DNA from 2 places in the Bradyrhizobium septentrionale genome. Region 2 is predicted to be linked to the other one. Evidence: riboswitches for the same ligand, from Rfam matches in the RefSeq annotation. Region 2 holds a riboswitch; the other holds the start of a gene.
What was found. A riboswitch is a leader RNA that binds a small molecule or an ion and turns the genes downstream of it on or off. The one in region 2 is predicted to bind cobalamin.
Positions count from the first base shown of each region.

Region 1 (7,335 bases), 2.5 Mb from region 2:
CATTCGCCTCACGCCAGCACTGGACCCGAGCCTTTGGCCCGCAGATGTGGACGAAGACAGGCCGGCAGACGCGGGGCAAGATCCGCCCGCCGGCTAGTGCCCATAGCTTTAGCAGCGACAAGGGCCATGTGCGAAGGTTGATAGATTGTCTCCGCCAACAGCAGGAGCACGTGATGACGATCGCTCTTGGCTGGCGGATACTCCGCCGGCCAAGTTCCTTTCAAGGGGTCCACTCGATATGCGGAAACCTGATCGAAATTGTCTAGCTGTACGGCTGAAGAGGAGCGATCACCAACTGGCCTCCTCACTCTACTCGCCTCCCGGCCGTTTGCTGTATGGAGACGGCCGCGTCGATGACCCTGATCATCAAGCGCCGTCATCGCATGCACGGTCGCCCTGAACAGACTGGCGGCTTCCACTCAGGCTTTCGCCGCCCTTTTGTGCAGGTGTGCATAAACCGGTTCCATTGGTCCGCATCGATGAGGTCACGCCGACTTTCCCGCAAGGCGAGCGCGCCTCAAAGATCGCCGACCAATGCCCGCGCTTGGTCCTGCAAATTGCAACGATTGTGATCGCCTTTTCGAAGTCTGCCGCACCGAAGCAACTCAGCACAAGATCAGACTTCACTTTGGTACATCAGCCCCGTGGGCGGGTGTTCCCCCGTTATGATTTTCGAGCGGCGTGGATGATGCCGCTTGAGTCCGCTGTGCCGCCGGAAGCCGCAGCAGAGGACTTCCGCGAACCTCCAAGATGTATGAACGGACGCATGCTGTTCCGGTTGCCTACATACGGCCGAAAGCCGCCCACACCCCGTCCTCGCCGTCCCAGCTGCCTCGGCTCGCCGCCTTGGAGTACTCCGTGGCGCGCTGCTCGAAGAAATTGGCGTGCTCGACCCCATTGAGAATCTCGACGAGCCAAGGCAGCGGATGCGGCTTGAGCTGCGTGAACCCATCCTCCTCGGCCTTGAAGAAGCCGAAAACCGGGGCAATCCGGAGTTGGGTCAGTCGCCAGTCGGCGACATAACGGACGTAGGCGTGGATCTGCTCAGGACGCATGCCCTCGATCTTGCCCAGGCCAAAGGCGAGATCGACGAAGTTCTCCTCCAGCTTTACCATCGTTCTGGCGACATCGACGATGTCGTCACGGACCGAGCGCGTCACGGCGCCGGTCTCGCGGTGCCATTCGTGAAACAGCTTGATGACGCCCTCGCAGTGGAGACTCTCGTCGCGCACCGACCAGCTTACGATCTGTCCCATGCCGTTCATCTTGTTGTGGCGCGGAAAATTGAGCAGCATAGCGAAGCTCGCGAACAACGCCATGCCTTCGGTAAAGGCGCCGAACATAGCCAGGGTGCGCGCGACATCGGCCACGGTGTCAACGCCGAACTCGTGCATGTAGTCCGCCTTGGCGCGCATTTGCGCATAGCTGCGAAATGCCTCGAACTCGGTCTTGGGCATGCCGAGCGTCTTGAGCAGCAGCGCATAGGCGTCGATGTGGACCGTCTCCATGTTCGTGAAGGCCGCCATCATCATCTGGACGGTGAGCGGCTGGAAAATCGGGATGTATCGCTTGAGATAATTGTCACCGACCTCGATGTCCGACTGAGTAAAGAAGCGAAAGATCTGGGTGAGCAGCGCGCGCTCGCTGGCGGTGACGCGGTCCGACGCCCAGTCCTTGAGGTCGTTGCCGAGCGGCACCTCCTCGGCCATCCAATGCGTCTGCTGCTGACGCTTCCAGAACTCGTAGGCCCAAGCGTAGCGATCAACGTCATAGCTGCCCGTCGAGTCAAGGAGACCAACGCGCCCCTTGCCGATCAGCGTGCGCGGATCGACAGACGAGAGATCGATCATTGACATGCGAGGCACTCCTCATAATCGGCGCGCTGCGCAGGCGGCTGCCGCGGCGCGGCCTCGTCATCGTCGACGATCTTGCCGGCGAACGCCGCGCGCGAGATCGATTTTGAACGGCAGTAATAAAGGCTCTTCACCCCACGCTTCCACGCCGTCCAGTGCAGCATGTGGAGGTCCCACTTATCGACCTCGGCCGGCAGATAGAGGTTGATTGACTGGCTCTGGCAGATGAATGCGGCCCGGTCGCCTGCAAGCTCGACGATCCAGCGCTGGTCGACCTCGAAGGCGGTGCGAAACACCGCTTTCTCGTGTTCCGACAGAATGTCGAGATGGGCGACCGAACCCTCCTGCGCAATGATCGACTGCCAGGTCACCGGGGTGTCGGCGCCCTTGGCGATCAGTACCCTGGTCAGATGAGGATTACGTACCGAGATGGCACCAGACAACGTCTTGTGGGTGTAGATGTTGGCCGGGATCGGCTCGATGCATGCGCTGGTGCCGCCGCAGATGATGCTGATCGAAGCAGTCGGCGCGATCGCGATCTTCTGGCTGAAGCGCTCCATCACGCCACGTTCCAGGGCATCCGGGCACGGGCCACGCTCGCGAGCAAGGGCGACGGATGCCGCGTCGGCATCACCCCGGATCTTCCGAAACATCTTTAGATTGAATGATTTCGCCAAGCCACTCTCCATTGGAATGCCATTCGCCTGGAGGAACGAGTGGAAGCCCATCACGCCAAGTCCGACGGAGCGCTCGCGCAGGGCGGCGTAGCGGGCCCGCTTCATACCCTCCGGCGCCGTCGTGATGAAGTGGGTGAGCACGTTGTCAAGGAAGCGCATGACGTCCTCGATGAAGCCGGGTTCCTCATTCCATTGGTCCCAGGTCTCGAGGTTGAGCGATGACAGACAGCACACCGCGGTGCGCTCCTCGCCGCGATGGTCGATGCCGGTCGGGAGCGTAATCTCGCTGCACAGGTTGGAGGTCGAGACCTTGAGACCGAGCTCGCGCTGGTGCTTGGGAAGCGCGCGATTCACGGTGTCGATGAACAAGAGATAAGGCTCGCCTGTCTGCAACCGGTTCTCAAGAATGCGTTGCCATAGCTGTCGCGCGTCGATCTCGCGGACGACCTCGTTCGTCTTCGGGCTGCGCAGAGCGAACGCGGTGCCGGCGCCCACGGCACGCATGAACTCGTCGGTGAGGTTGATGCCGTGATGCAGGTTGAGGCTCTTGCGGTTGAAGTCGCCGGACGCCTTGCGGATCTCGAGAAACTCCTCGATCTCGGGATGCTGGATATCGAGATAGACCGCCGCCGAGCCGCGCCGCAACGAGCCCTGGCTGATCGCCAGCGTCAGGCCGTCCATGACGTGGATGAACGGGATGACGCCTGAGCTGACGCCGCCCTTCACCTTCTCTCCGATCGAGCGAACATTGCCCCAGTACGTGCCGATACCGCCCCCGTTGGAGGCAAGCCACACGTTTTCGTCCCAGGTGCCAACGATTCCTTCGAGCGAGTCCGACACCGAGTTAAGGAAGCACGAGATTGGCAGGCCGCGCGTGGTGCCGCCATTGGACAGCACCGGCGTGGCTGGCATGAACCACAGCCGAGACATCGCGTCATAGAGACGTTGGGCGTGCGCAACATCGTCCGCGAAGGCACAGGACACCCGCGCGAACATGTCCTGGATGCTTTCGCCGACGAGCAGATAGCGATCGGTCAGCGTTAGCTTGCCGAACGCGGTCAGCAGGCCGTCGCGCGATCGATCGAGCGTGAGATCGGACGGCTTTGGCAATGGCGCGAGAGGCCGCGGCAGCGGAGCCGATGACGGCGGCGGCACAACACACCGCTGAGGCGCGGCAGACTTTGGCCGCGCCGGCCACGGCCGCACACTCGGCCACTCAATTAGATGACCATGCTGATTGAAATCGTAAGACGGCGACATCGGCAACCCCGCGATGTTAGGGGGTGAAGCCACGCGCACGACTTGCGAGGAGACGGGTCAAACGTCCCAGGCTGCAAGCGACGCACGGGGCACCCCGCCCGAGGACGTTCTATTCTGTCGCGGCAGGTCTCCTGGCTCGCGGGTCGCTGCGGCTGTCGGCCTTCCCGGTGCTGTCGCGGCCAGTGACCATTATGACAACCGCTCGCCGCTTACAGTTGCGGGGGCAGCCCCGGAATAGCCGTTACCGGCGCACCGGGTTCCCTCTTAGCTTCCATCCTACTAGATGCAGAATGGAAGACCGTGGCAGATCTACATACAGACGCCGCGCGTCGAGATTCGTCAAGGCTTGTGCCAGGGGAGTCGAGACGCAGGACGCCACGTCCGCTCCGGGTCCGGGCCCGCAACGCTCTGTTCGAGCAAATGCCCCCCCCTGCTTCGGCCCATTCCGTGAAAAGAGTGGCAGCATTTTGATTTCGATGCTCCGTCGCGATGACGGGTGCCTATGCGAGCCCGCGTTGGATAGGAATCCGTTCGGCGAAGGTTCTGGGCGATGCTGGCGAGGGATAATCTCATGACGCGCAACGTTTGGCTTGCAATTCAAAGCGGTCGAGAATGCGATCGAGCTGCGCCAGCAAGGTGTTGCTCTTCTTGTGGAACTGGCGTGAGGTGCGTCCCTGCCATGATCGTGCGATCTCGGTGGCTTGCCGCGCGCGCCAGATCGAGCACGATAGCTCCACAAATGCTTGTGGTACCACTGAGCCTTCAACGCGCAACAGTCGCCGTCGCGCTTGCTGACGTGGCCAAGTGTTTTGGCGCCATGATTTACCAGAGCTCCGATCGCAGTAATGACCTTGCCGGCACAGCGGTTGTCCTCACTTGCGTGGTCATGGATGAAGCCGCCAAGGGGGCTCGATCTTAGTCAGCTTTTCGCAAGCTGCCCCTGCTAGCATGAAGCGGATAGGTCATCTCGCGGCGACGCCGCTATCCGGGTGTTACGACATGAACGCAGCCGATATTAATGCAACAGCGCCGCAGGTTGGCGCCCCCTCCGATACCGCCGAGAGCGGCGGCGATGACACGCGTGCAGCGCTACTGCGCCGAGCATTCGAAAAGGCTCTCGTTTCCGTCGCCACGCAAGTCATAAGCGATTCCCAGTCGGATATGGATGAGGCCATGAGCGAGCTTGATGATGGGTGAGCCGATGCTCGGCGCCACATAGAGATACAGCCCGCGTGGTGATCGAATCGAAGACGTGCCAAGTGAGACTTGGCACATGCCACCAGTTAGATGCGCATTCAATGATCTCAGATCCGAGCTGCGAGCGGGTCCGCGAATCCGAATGCACCTGGATCTTTTTGGCAGCGGGCTGCTGCGATTTCCTTTTAACGTCCCTAGCAGCAGACTTTGACGGGAATGGCGATGCTCATAGCCCACGGCGCCTCCGGCTTCCTGAGAAGCTGATGGATGTTCGGGGGCGCTGGGGTTCACGCCCGGCTTCGGAGGCTAAAGACAGGCAGAGCTCAACGCGAGACAGGGCTTGTGCTTTTGAGCCGAGGGTAGATCGCGCCGTCGAGGCAGCCCTCAATCCAATCTGCGATCTTGACGGGATTTTCACTGCGACGCTTGCGTCGGCATGCAGACAAACCTGAGAGCACCGTTCCTGTGCAACGCCTCCATCGCCGACAACGGGCGGGAACGCGCCGCAGCAATTCTGGCCGGGTAGCCGGGCCTGGAGGCCCTCCGCCCGTTTGTCGGGGCGAAGGCTGCGATTGCCGAGACAATCTGGCTGTTACCGTCGATCCTGAATCGATAGATCGCCAAGCTGCCATTCTCGCGGCCGTTTGGCGAAAATGAAAGGCGGGCGCTAGCGCCCGCTTCCACGAGTTTCCGACACGCCCCGGGATCGGGCCTCATGCCGGCTGTGCATCGTGACGGAAAATGCGCCGGAACATGCTCTCGCGCATCATCGTCTTGAAATCCGGCGGCGCATCCGGGTTCTCATTGTGGTTGATCACCGACTGCGTCACCTTGCGTCCGGAGTTGTCAACCCACCCCTGATTTGTCTCATGGATTGTCTGAGCTCCATCGGACGTCAGCTGATCAAGCGTCCGCCCAGCATTAGACTGCGTGACCTTCAGATTGTTCTTCCCATCCTTGTCGTCGCCGAGCCCCTCCACAACCATGGCATTGTCGCCGTTGGTGATGGTGAGCTTCGAGGAGATGGTTTTTCCCTTGCCATAATCGACCGTGTCCACCGTGATCTTCGTGCCGTCGTCGAGCTGGAAGGTCATACCTTTCTTGAAGTCGAAATCGTCCTTGCCGTCGCCATTAGCATCGACATGAGGATCGCCGTGGATCCTCGAGACATGGCCGGTCTGGTTGTTCCTAACGGTCCAGGTGCCGTCCTTCTCATCGGCTGTGATCGTATACTTATCACCAAGGTTGATCGTCGCCTTGCCGTCCTTGACCTCGTGCGACCACACTGGCGCTGGCTGAGATGACGGCGCCGGCGCGACGGCAAGCGGAACCATCGCAAGAGGCGGCGGTGGAGGAGGAACGAAGAACACGGGTGTTGCAGTGGCAGGCGTTGCGCTTGCAGACTGGTAGTTGCCCGGCGCGCGACCCTGTTCGCCGGCATCGATACTCGCCTGATTCACCACGCCGCCGGCGCCATCGACCCAGCCTTGGCCACTCTCATGGATCACCTGGGCACCATCGGGTGTCAGCTCATCAAGAGTCATGCCAGCATTGGACTGGGTCACCCTCAGATTGTTTTTGCCATCCTTGTCGTCGCCGAGCCCCTCCACAACCATCGCGTTGTGACCGTTCGTAATGGTCAACTTTGAGGAGATGGCCTCACCATTACCGTAGTCGACATTATTGACGGCAATCTTGGTCCCATCGTCGAGCTGGAAGGTCATATCTTTCTTGAAGTCGAAGTCATCCCTGCCATCCCCGTCCGCGTCAACATGGGGATCGCCATGGATCTTCGTGACATGGCCGGTCTGGTTGTTGCGAACGGTCCAGGTGCCATCCTTCTCATTGGCCGTGATCGTATATTTGTCGCCGAGGTTGATCGTGGCCTTACCATCCTTGACCTCATGCGTCCATACCGGATCGACGGAAGACTCCAAACCCGAACTTTGCTGGCTCAACAGCATGGAAGGAGGAGGTGGCGCCATCATGTACATGGGAGCAACCACGACTGGAGTGACGACCACCGGAGCGACAACGACGGCAGTACCTGCCGGCAGGTACTGGTAGGCACCCGTCGAGGCATACTGCCCCAACAGCGCGCCGAAAGCGGGGCTGGCAACCACCCCGTCAGACCCCACTCCATTCACCGTCGAATCGAGTGCGCCGACCACGGGGAGACCGGCCACGGGAAGATACGCCATTTAGTTCACTCCTGTTGCATCGAAGAAAGCGGTAAAATTGCGAGCGTTGTGCTCAATCAACTAGGAACCATTTTAGAACGCACCCCTGGCCCGATGGCGAGCGAATGGATGCTTCTCGCTGCCGGCGTCGGCAACCCTGATGAGATC
Region 1 covers NZ_CP088285.1:4,797,522-4,804,856, reverse strand. The annotation lists gene HAP48_RS24670 (hypothetical protein) at 1-97, shown strand, start outside; gene HAP48_RS24665 (ribonucleotide-diphosphate reductase subunit beta) at 783-1,856, opposite strand; gene HAP48_RS24660 (ribonucleoside-diphosphate reductase subunit alpha) at 1,847-3,640, opposite strand; cobalamin riboswitch at 3,895-4,108, opposite strand; gene HAP48_RS24655 (hypothetical protein) at 4,790-4,987, shown strand; gene HAP48_RS24650 (DUF1521 domain-containing protein) at 5,701-7,188, opposite strand.
Region 1: linked by a shared signal. The riboswitch ahead of HAP48_RS24660 (ribonucleoside-diphosphate reductase subunit alpha) and the one ahead of HAP48_RS13010 (TonB-dependent receptor) in region 2 are both predicted to bind cobalamin.

Region 2 (7,335 bases):
TTTACGATCTCGAATCCGCTGGCGATTTTGCCGGCGAGGTGCTGGTGCAGGACCTCATCACCGGCACCGTCGAGAAGGCCCAGTCGGTGTTCTGCCGTGGCACGCTCACTGGCTTCCACGCCTACCGTCAGATCGCAGCCGGCGTCGGCGGCGGCGAGGCGATCAAGGAGAGCGTGAGCCGGCCGGCGATCCGCGCCGCGCTCGAGACTATCGGCGCGCATCTCGGCTGGCACGGCGCGCTGTCGGTCGACGTCATCATGCCGCTCGACAGTGCAACGCCGCTCTTGATCGACTGCAACCCGCGGCTGGTCGAGCCCATGAACGCATACCGGTCCGGCACCGATCTGGTCGACCTGCTGCTGCGCGTCTCGCTTGACGAGACGCCGGCTCCGCTGGCGGACGGCCGCGCTGGCGTGCGGACCCATCTGGCAATGCAGGCGCTGCTCGGCAGCGCGTCGCGCGACGGCACAAGGCGCGAGCTGATCAGGGAATGCGGCCGCATCGCCGCGGGTGACGGTCTCTATCGCGGCAGCACGGAAGAGTTGACGCCGGTGCGGCTCGATTGGCTCAGCGCCGCGCCGCTGGTGATGACCACGGCGCTGCTGCTGGCATCGCCGCAGATCGCCTCATCGCTGGCGCGCGGCGGCTTCGGCGCGCACCTGCTGGATCGCGGCAGTATCAAGAAGATCGAGAGTGACGATTTTATGCGCAATGCCTCACCACGTCGTCCTGGCGAAAGCCAGGACCCATAACCACCACTGCAAGTTTGGTAGAAGGCTGGGGCCGCAGCTCGCCCGCCAACGCGCTTCAGGGGTAATGGGTCCTGGCTTTCGCCAGGACGACATGGTGGATGGTGCCGCGTCCTACAACGGCTCGTCGTCATTGCCGTAGCGGTCGATCTTCGGGGTGGCGATGTCGCCATCCTCGTCATACTCGTCGTCCGGCGGCGCTGCTTGTGGCGGCGGCGCCTTCGGCTTTTCGTCGGACTTTTTGCCGGGCTTGTCGGCGCCCTTGCTCGTCTTTCCGGCCTTGCCCATGCGTTTCCCCTGCGCGGGTTAAATCAGCTGCCGAAATTCTACCCCAGTTTGCTGGCGCTTGTAATGGAGTGAGACGGCGCGGCGGCGTCACACCCGCCGCGCCGGATCATGCTCTAAAACGTCGCGCCGGCCTTGACCATGTAGGTGCGGCCCGGGAGCGGATAGGCCGAGAAGCGGCCGGCCGTGAACGAGCTCGCAATGGCGTAGTCGTAATAGAGCGCGTTGAACAGGTTGTTGACGCTGAGCGACCAGAAGAAGCGGTCAACCTGCCCGCTGAGCTTGATATCGGCGGTGGCGTTGCCGGGAATCCGGCTCTGGGTGTTGGCCTGGTCGTTGTCCATGATGCGCGAGCTCCAGGCGCGCGCTGTGGCGTCGAACACCAGGTAGTTCTGCCAGATATTCCAGGTCACGCCGACATTGCCGGTATAGCGCGACACCAGCGGCACGTCGTTGCCGGCCCAGATGCCTTCACGGAAGACCGCGCGGGTGATCGCCATGCCGCCGCGCAGGGTCACGCTGTCGCTGACCTTGAGCGAGGCGCTGGTCTCCGAGCCGTAACGGCGGGTAGGGTCGAGGTTGACGTTGTAGAACAGCACCGGGTTGAAATGGATCTCGTTCTCGAGATCCATCAGATAGACGCTGGTCTGGACCTGGAAGCGGTTGGTCCTGACCCGGAAGCCGCCCTCGACGTCTTCCGACGTCTGGGTCTTGAGCGCAAAATTCTGCGCGATGGGCAGGAAGGTCAGCGGGTCGAATGATGGACCCGACGCGACGCGCTCGTCGACATCGGGCGTGCGGAATGCCCGCGCGGCGCGGCCGAACATCGAGAAGGTGTCGGTGAAGCGATGCTCGACGCCGACATGGAGCGCATATTGCGTCTCGTTGCTGTCGAGCGGCGACGCTTGCGCGTCGAACGCGAACGGCGCATTCGGGTCGTAGCGATCGCGCGCCGAGACGCTGGTATTCTGGACGCGTGCGCCATAGGCGAAGTCGGTGGTCGGCAGCAATCCCAGCGTATGCTGCCAGTAGCCGGCCACGCTCTGCTGCTCGATATTGTAGATGTGAAAGGGGTCGACGCCCTGGAAGGCGCCGCGGGCCTGACGGAACGTCGAATCGTAGTAGTCGATGCCGGTCAGGATCGTGGACGGCATTCCCAGCATCACGTTCTTGACGCTGAGCCGCGGCGTCAGCGACCAGGTCTCCAGCGCGGCATCGTTGTAGGTCGAGGCGAAGCTGATGGTCGGCACCGTGCCGAAGAAGCCGCTCTGCGTCTCGCGCTGCCGCCAGCCGCCGTCGACGATCAGGTCGACGCCGTTGATCAGCGTCCTGGTGAAGCCGGCGGTGACGCTGGCGGTCTGCTGGTTGGCATAGTCGAACGGCGTGCTGCTGCCCCGGCGGTCGGTCTGCAGCTCGTTGACGCCGATCGACGGATCGACCAGCCGCCCGCCGGGCAGGCCGAGCTTCTGGTCGCTGCCGGTGACGGTCAGGAACGCGGTCAGGTCAGGCGTGGTGTAGTTGATGCTGCCGACGGCGTTGCGCTGGTCGAGCGCATTGTTGACGCGGTAGCCGTCGGACTTGATGCCGTTGCCGTAGAACGAGGTGGACCACGGTCCCGCATTGAGCGCCGCGGAGACGGCGGCCATGCGGGTGTTGAACGAGCCGTATCCGGCCTCGGCTCGCATTGTCGTCGGCGGACCGCCGACACCGGTCTTGGTGATGATGTTGACGACGCCGCCCACCGCATTATCGCCATAGAGCACGGCGCCGCTGTTGCCGCGCGTGATCTCGATGCGCGCGATCGAATCGAGCGGGATCGTGGTGAGATCGAAGCCGGCCTTGTCGACGTCGTTGAGCCGGCGGCCGTTGAGCAGGAACAGCGTGTTGTCGGTGGCGAATGCGCCGAAGCCGCGCAGGTCGACCGCGGTCTTGGCGCCGTTCGGCCCGCCATAGAGCGTTTGCAGCTGCACGCCCGGCACCTGCGCGAGTATCTCGGGCAGCGACTGTACCGGCGAATGCGCGATGTCGTCGGCGGTGATCACGGCCGAGGACGATCCGACAATGCCGGCGAACTGGCGCCCGCCGCTGGTGCCGCCCGTTCCGGTGGCCGTGCCTGTCCCTGTGGTGCCGGATCCGCTTCCGCCGCCCACATTGGTGCTCTCTACGGTGCCCGGCGCCGGACGGCGCGGTGCGGGCGCTTCGTCCGGAGCGGGCTTGGCGCGCGTGACGTTCTGATCGCCCGGCTTGGTGACTTCGATGGTCGGCAGCTGATCGGGAGCAGGCGCCTGCTGCGCCCGCGCGGCGGCGGTGAAGACTGCCGGCGCGAGCATCGTCGTCGCGAGCAGAAGCGCGCGCCGCCGCCAATGGTGGAATGGGTAGGACAACATAAGCGAGACCTCGGTAACGTCAGTGGCACGTCACCGCGAACCAGTCTCACCATCGTGCTAACAGCCTCAGGTGAAGCTCATGCCTGTACTCCCCGACCGGCATCTCGCGTGTGACCACGGCTGACGGCAGGTCTCCTGGCTCGCGGGTCGTTACCCTTCGTCGCCTTCCCAGGACCGAGATTCCCAGTGGCCTGTGACGAAGGATTCACCGCATACAGTTGCGGGGGCAGCCGCGGCCTTGGGGAAGTTTCCCCGCACCGCATTCCCTTTTCATCTCATGAAAGAACCGTCATGTTCATCTAGGGTTCGGCCGGGCGGCAAAGTCAATCCGGCGCAAGTCGGGCAATGGCTGTGCGGCCACGGTTTTTATCGAGTGTCGCTTGTCTGCCACGGCGATCGCTGTAAGAGCATGGATCCAATGAGCGTGCAGGATTTTGCCTTGGCGGCCGAGGTCGCGGCGCGGCGCCGATGGGGCGCCACCGCGGCGCTGCTCGCGCTCGTGGTGCTGCTGTGCGTGATCTCGCTCGGCATCGGGCCGGTGCGGCTGTCGCCGCTTGCGGTGATCGAAGCGCTGTTCGGCGGCGGCAGCGACGTGGCGCAGGTGATCGTGCGCGAGATCCGCCTGCCGCGCACGATTCTCGCGTTCGCAATCGGCGGCATTCTCGGGCTGTCAGGTGCGGCGCTGCAGGGCCTGCTGCGCAATCCGCTGGCCTCGCCGTCGCTGTTCGGCGCGCCGCAATCGGCGGCGTTCGGCGCGGTGCTGGTGATCGCGCTCGGCCTGGCCGATGTGCGCTCCTACGCGCTGCCGGTGGTGGCGATCATCGCCGCGTTCGGTTCGGTGTTCGCGCTGCTCGCGATCGCCGGCCGCAATGCCGGGCTGTTGATCCTGATCCTCGCGGGGCTTGCGATCTCGAGCTTTGCGGGAGCTGCGACCGCGCTGGTGATGAATCTCTCCAGCAATCCCTTCGTGGTGCTGGAGATCGCGTTCTGGCTGCTCGGCTCGCTGGAGGACCGCAGCTTTCAGCATGTGGCGCTGGCGCTGCCCTTCATCATCGCGGGTGCCGCGATTCTGCTCAGCCAGGCGAGCGCCTTCCGCGCGCTGACGCTTGGCGAGGAAGCCGCGCAGAGCCTCGGCGTCGATGTCGGGCGGCTGCGGCTCTTCGTGATCGCGGGCGTTGCGCTTGGCGTCGGCGGCGCGGTCGCCGTCACGGGCACGATCGGCTTCATCGGGCTCATCGCGCCGCATCTGATGCGTCCCCTGATCGGTCACGATCCGGCGCGGCTGCTGGTGCCGAGTGCGCTCACCGGCGCGGCGCTGCTGCTCGCGGCCGATATCGCGGTGCGCATCATCCCCTCGACCTCCGACATCAAGGTCGGCGTGCTGACCTCGATCATCGGCGTGCCGTTCTTCCTCTATCTGATCATGCGCGAACGCCGCGCGCTCGGCGGAGGTGTGGCATGACGCTGCTGTCCGCCATCGCGCTCGATGCGTCGCTCGGTCGCCGCAAGGTGTTGCACGATGTCTCGCTGTCGCTGGCATCGGGGCATCTGGTTGCGCTGGTCGGCCCGAACGGCGCCGGCAAGACCACGCTGTTGCGCGCTCTCGCCGGATTGATCCCGTCCGACGGCGAGATCAGGATCGGCGGCGATGCGTTGTCCGCGCTGCCGCTGCGCGAGCGCGCGAAGCGCTTTGCCTATCTGCCGCAGGGGCACATGGTGCATTGGCCGCTGCCGGCGCGCGACATCGTGGCGCTCGGCCGCTATCCGCATGGTGCGACCGATCCGGCGCGGTTGTCGCCGAAGGACATGGAGGCCGTGCTGCGGGCGATGCAGGCGGTCGACGTCACTGAATTCAGCGACCGCCGCGTCACCGAGCTGTCCGGCGGCGAGCGCAGCCGCGTCGCGTTGGCAAGGGTGCTCGCGGTCGAGGCGCCGGTGATCCTCGCCGACGAGCCGACCGCGTCGCTCGATCCGCGCCACCAGATCGATGTGATGCAGAAGCTGCGCAACGTCGCCGACACCGGCGTGCTGGTCATCGTGGTGACGCACGATCTCGGGCTCGCGGCGCGCTTTGCCCATCATGTGCTGGTGCTGTCGGAGGGGCGGCTGGCGGCGCAAGGCGCGCCGGCGGAGGCCTTGTCGGAAACGGTTCTCGCCAGCGTATTCCGGGTCAGCGCCTATCGCGCCGAATTCCAGCGCGAGGCCGTCATCGTGCCGTGGGCGGACGTCTGATGCGCATGCGGTGTCTCGCAGCCTTGGCAGCGGCGGCATGGATGATGTCGTGCGGTGCCGCGTCCGCCGCCGGACCGCGCATCGTCTCGATGAATGTCTGCAGCGACCAGCTCGTGCTGTCGCTGGCCGATCCGGACCAGATCCTCGGGCTCAGCCGTTTTTCCCGTGATGCCTGGCAATCCTGGGCTGCCGAGAAGGCGCGAAACTATCCGCGGCTGTCGGGCGAAGCCGAGGACGTGCTGCTGCTCAAGCCCGACCTTGTCGTCGTCAGCCTGTTCGACAAGCGGGCGACGCGCGATCTGTTGAAGGCCAAGGGGCTGCATCTCGTCGAGTTCACGGTGCCGCGCACGCTGGACGAGGTGAAGGACCAGATCCGCGCGATGGGCGATGTGCTGCAGCATCCGGATCGCGCAGAGGCCGAGATCGCGCGCCTCGATGCGGCCATCGCCCGGGCGCGGGCGGTGGCTGACGGTCATCATTATCGCGTGCTTCCGCTGGAACGGCGCGGCTTTGTGTCGGGTGAGAGCAGCCTGATCAGCTCGCTGCTGGCGGCAACCGGCCTGACCAATGCGGCCGGCGAGTTCGGCTTCGGCGCCGGCGGATTTGCCTCGCTGGAGGCGATTGTAAAACTGCGGCCGGATTTCATCCTGGTGTCGGAGGCCGGCGATCGTGCCGAGGATGTCGGCCGCGCCTTCCTGCTGCATCCGGCGCTGGAGCGGTTCTATCCGGCGGGCAAGCGCATCGTGCTGCCGGAGCGGCTCACCGTCTGCGGCGGCGTGATGCTGGCGGATGCGCTGGATCGGTTGACGGCGGAGCTGCAGCGGGTAAGCGCCGAGCGCTCTAATTAACCCCGTCATCCTGAGGTGCGAGCTCTTGCGAGCCTCGAAGGATGCACGGCCCGGATGTTTCCGCATGTTCGCGGACAGAGCGGGGCCGTCGCCCTTCGAGGCTCGCTCCGCTCGCACCTCACAGGGTGACGGTGATAAAAATTGTGCGCGGCTAACGGGCTACGGAACTAACCGTGCACCACCGGCCCGCCGGCCTTCTTCCACGCGTCCATGCCGCCCTCGATATGGGCGGTGTTCATCAGTCCGGCCTTCTTCGCGGCCGCCACCGCCATCGCCGAGCGTTCGCCGAAGGCGCAGAAGAACACCACGCGGCGGCCGGTCGCGGCGGCGACTTCGCGCAGCATGCCGCCGGGCTGCAAGGTGGCGCAAATCCCGGGATAGGGCGCGTGCAGCGCGCCGGCGAGCGTGCCGTGCTTGGCCCGTTCGCCGCTCTCGCGCAAATCCACCAGCAGGATATCGGGCCGGCCGAGGCTCGCGATGGCGTCGCGGGCGCTGAGGGAGAGGCCTTCCTTGGCGAGCTCGTCCTGGTGCAGGCCGACATGCATATTGGCGGGCAGCACGACATCCATCAGCTTCGGGTTCGGCAGATTGAGGTTGTTCATCAGCTCGACATAGTCGTCGATCGATTTGACCTGCAGCCGCGGATTGTAGCGCTTCTCCTCGCCGATCGTGGAGACGGTGTCGCCCTTGTAGTCATGCGCGGGGAATACCATCGTCTCTTCGGGCAGCTTGAGCAGGCGGTTGAAGATCGAATCGTACTGCGCCCGCGCGCTACCGTTCTGGAAATCGGTGCGGCCGGTGCCGCGGATCAACAGCGTATCGCCGGTGAAGACG
Region 2 covers NZ_CP088285.1:2,342,130-2,349,464, reverse strand. The annotation lists gene HAP48_RS13020 (ATP-grasp domain-containing protein) at 1-752, shown strand, start outside; gene HAP48_RS13015 (hypothetical protein) at 864-1,037, opposite strand; gene HAP48_RS13010 (TonB-dependent receptor) at 1,151-3,421, opposite strand; cobalamin riboswitch at 3,530-3,727, opposite strand; gene HAP48_RS13005 (FecCD family ABC transporter permease) at 3,840-4,883, shown strand; gene HAP48_RS13000 (ABC transporter ATP-binding protein) at 4,880-5,653, shown strand; gene HAP48_RS12995 (ABC transporter substrate-binding protein) at 5,695-6,501, shown strand; gene HAP48_RS12990 (MBL fold metallo-hydrolase) at 6,669-7,335, opposite strand, start outside.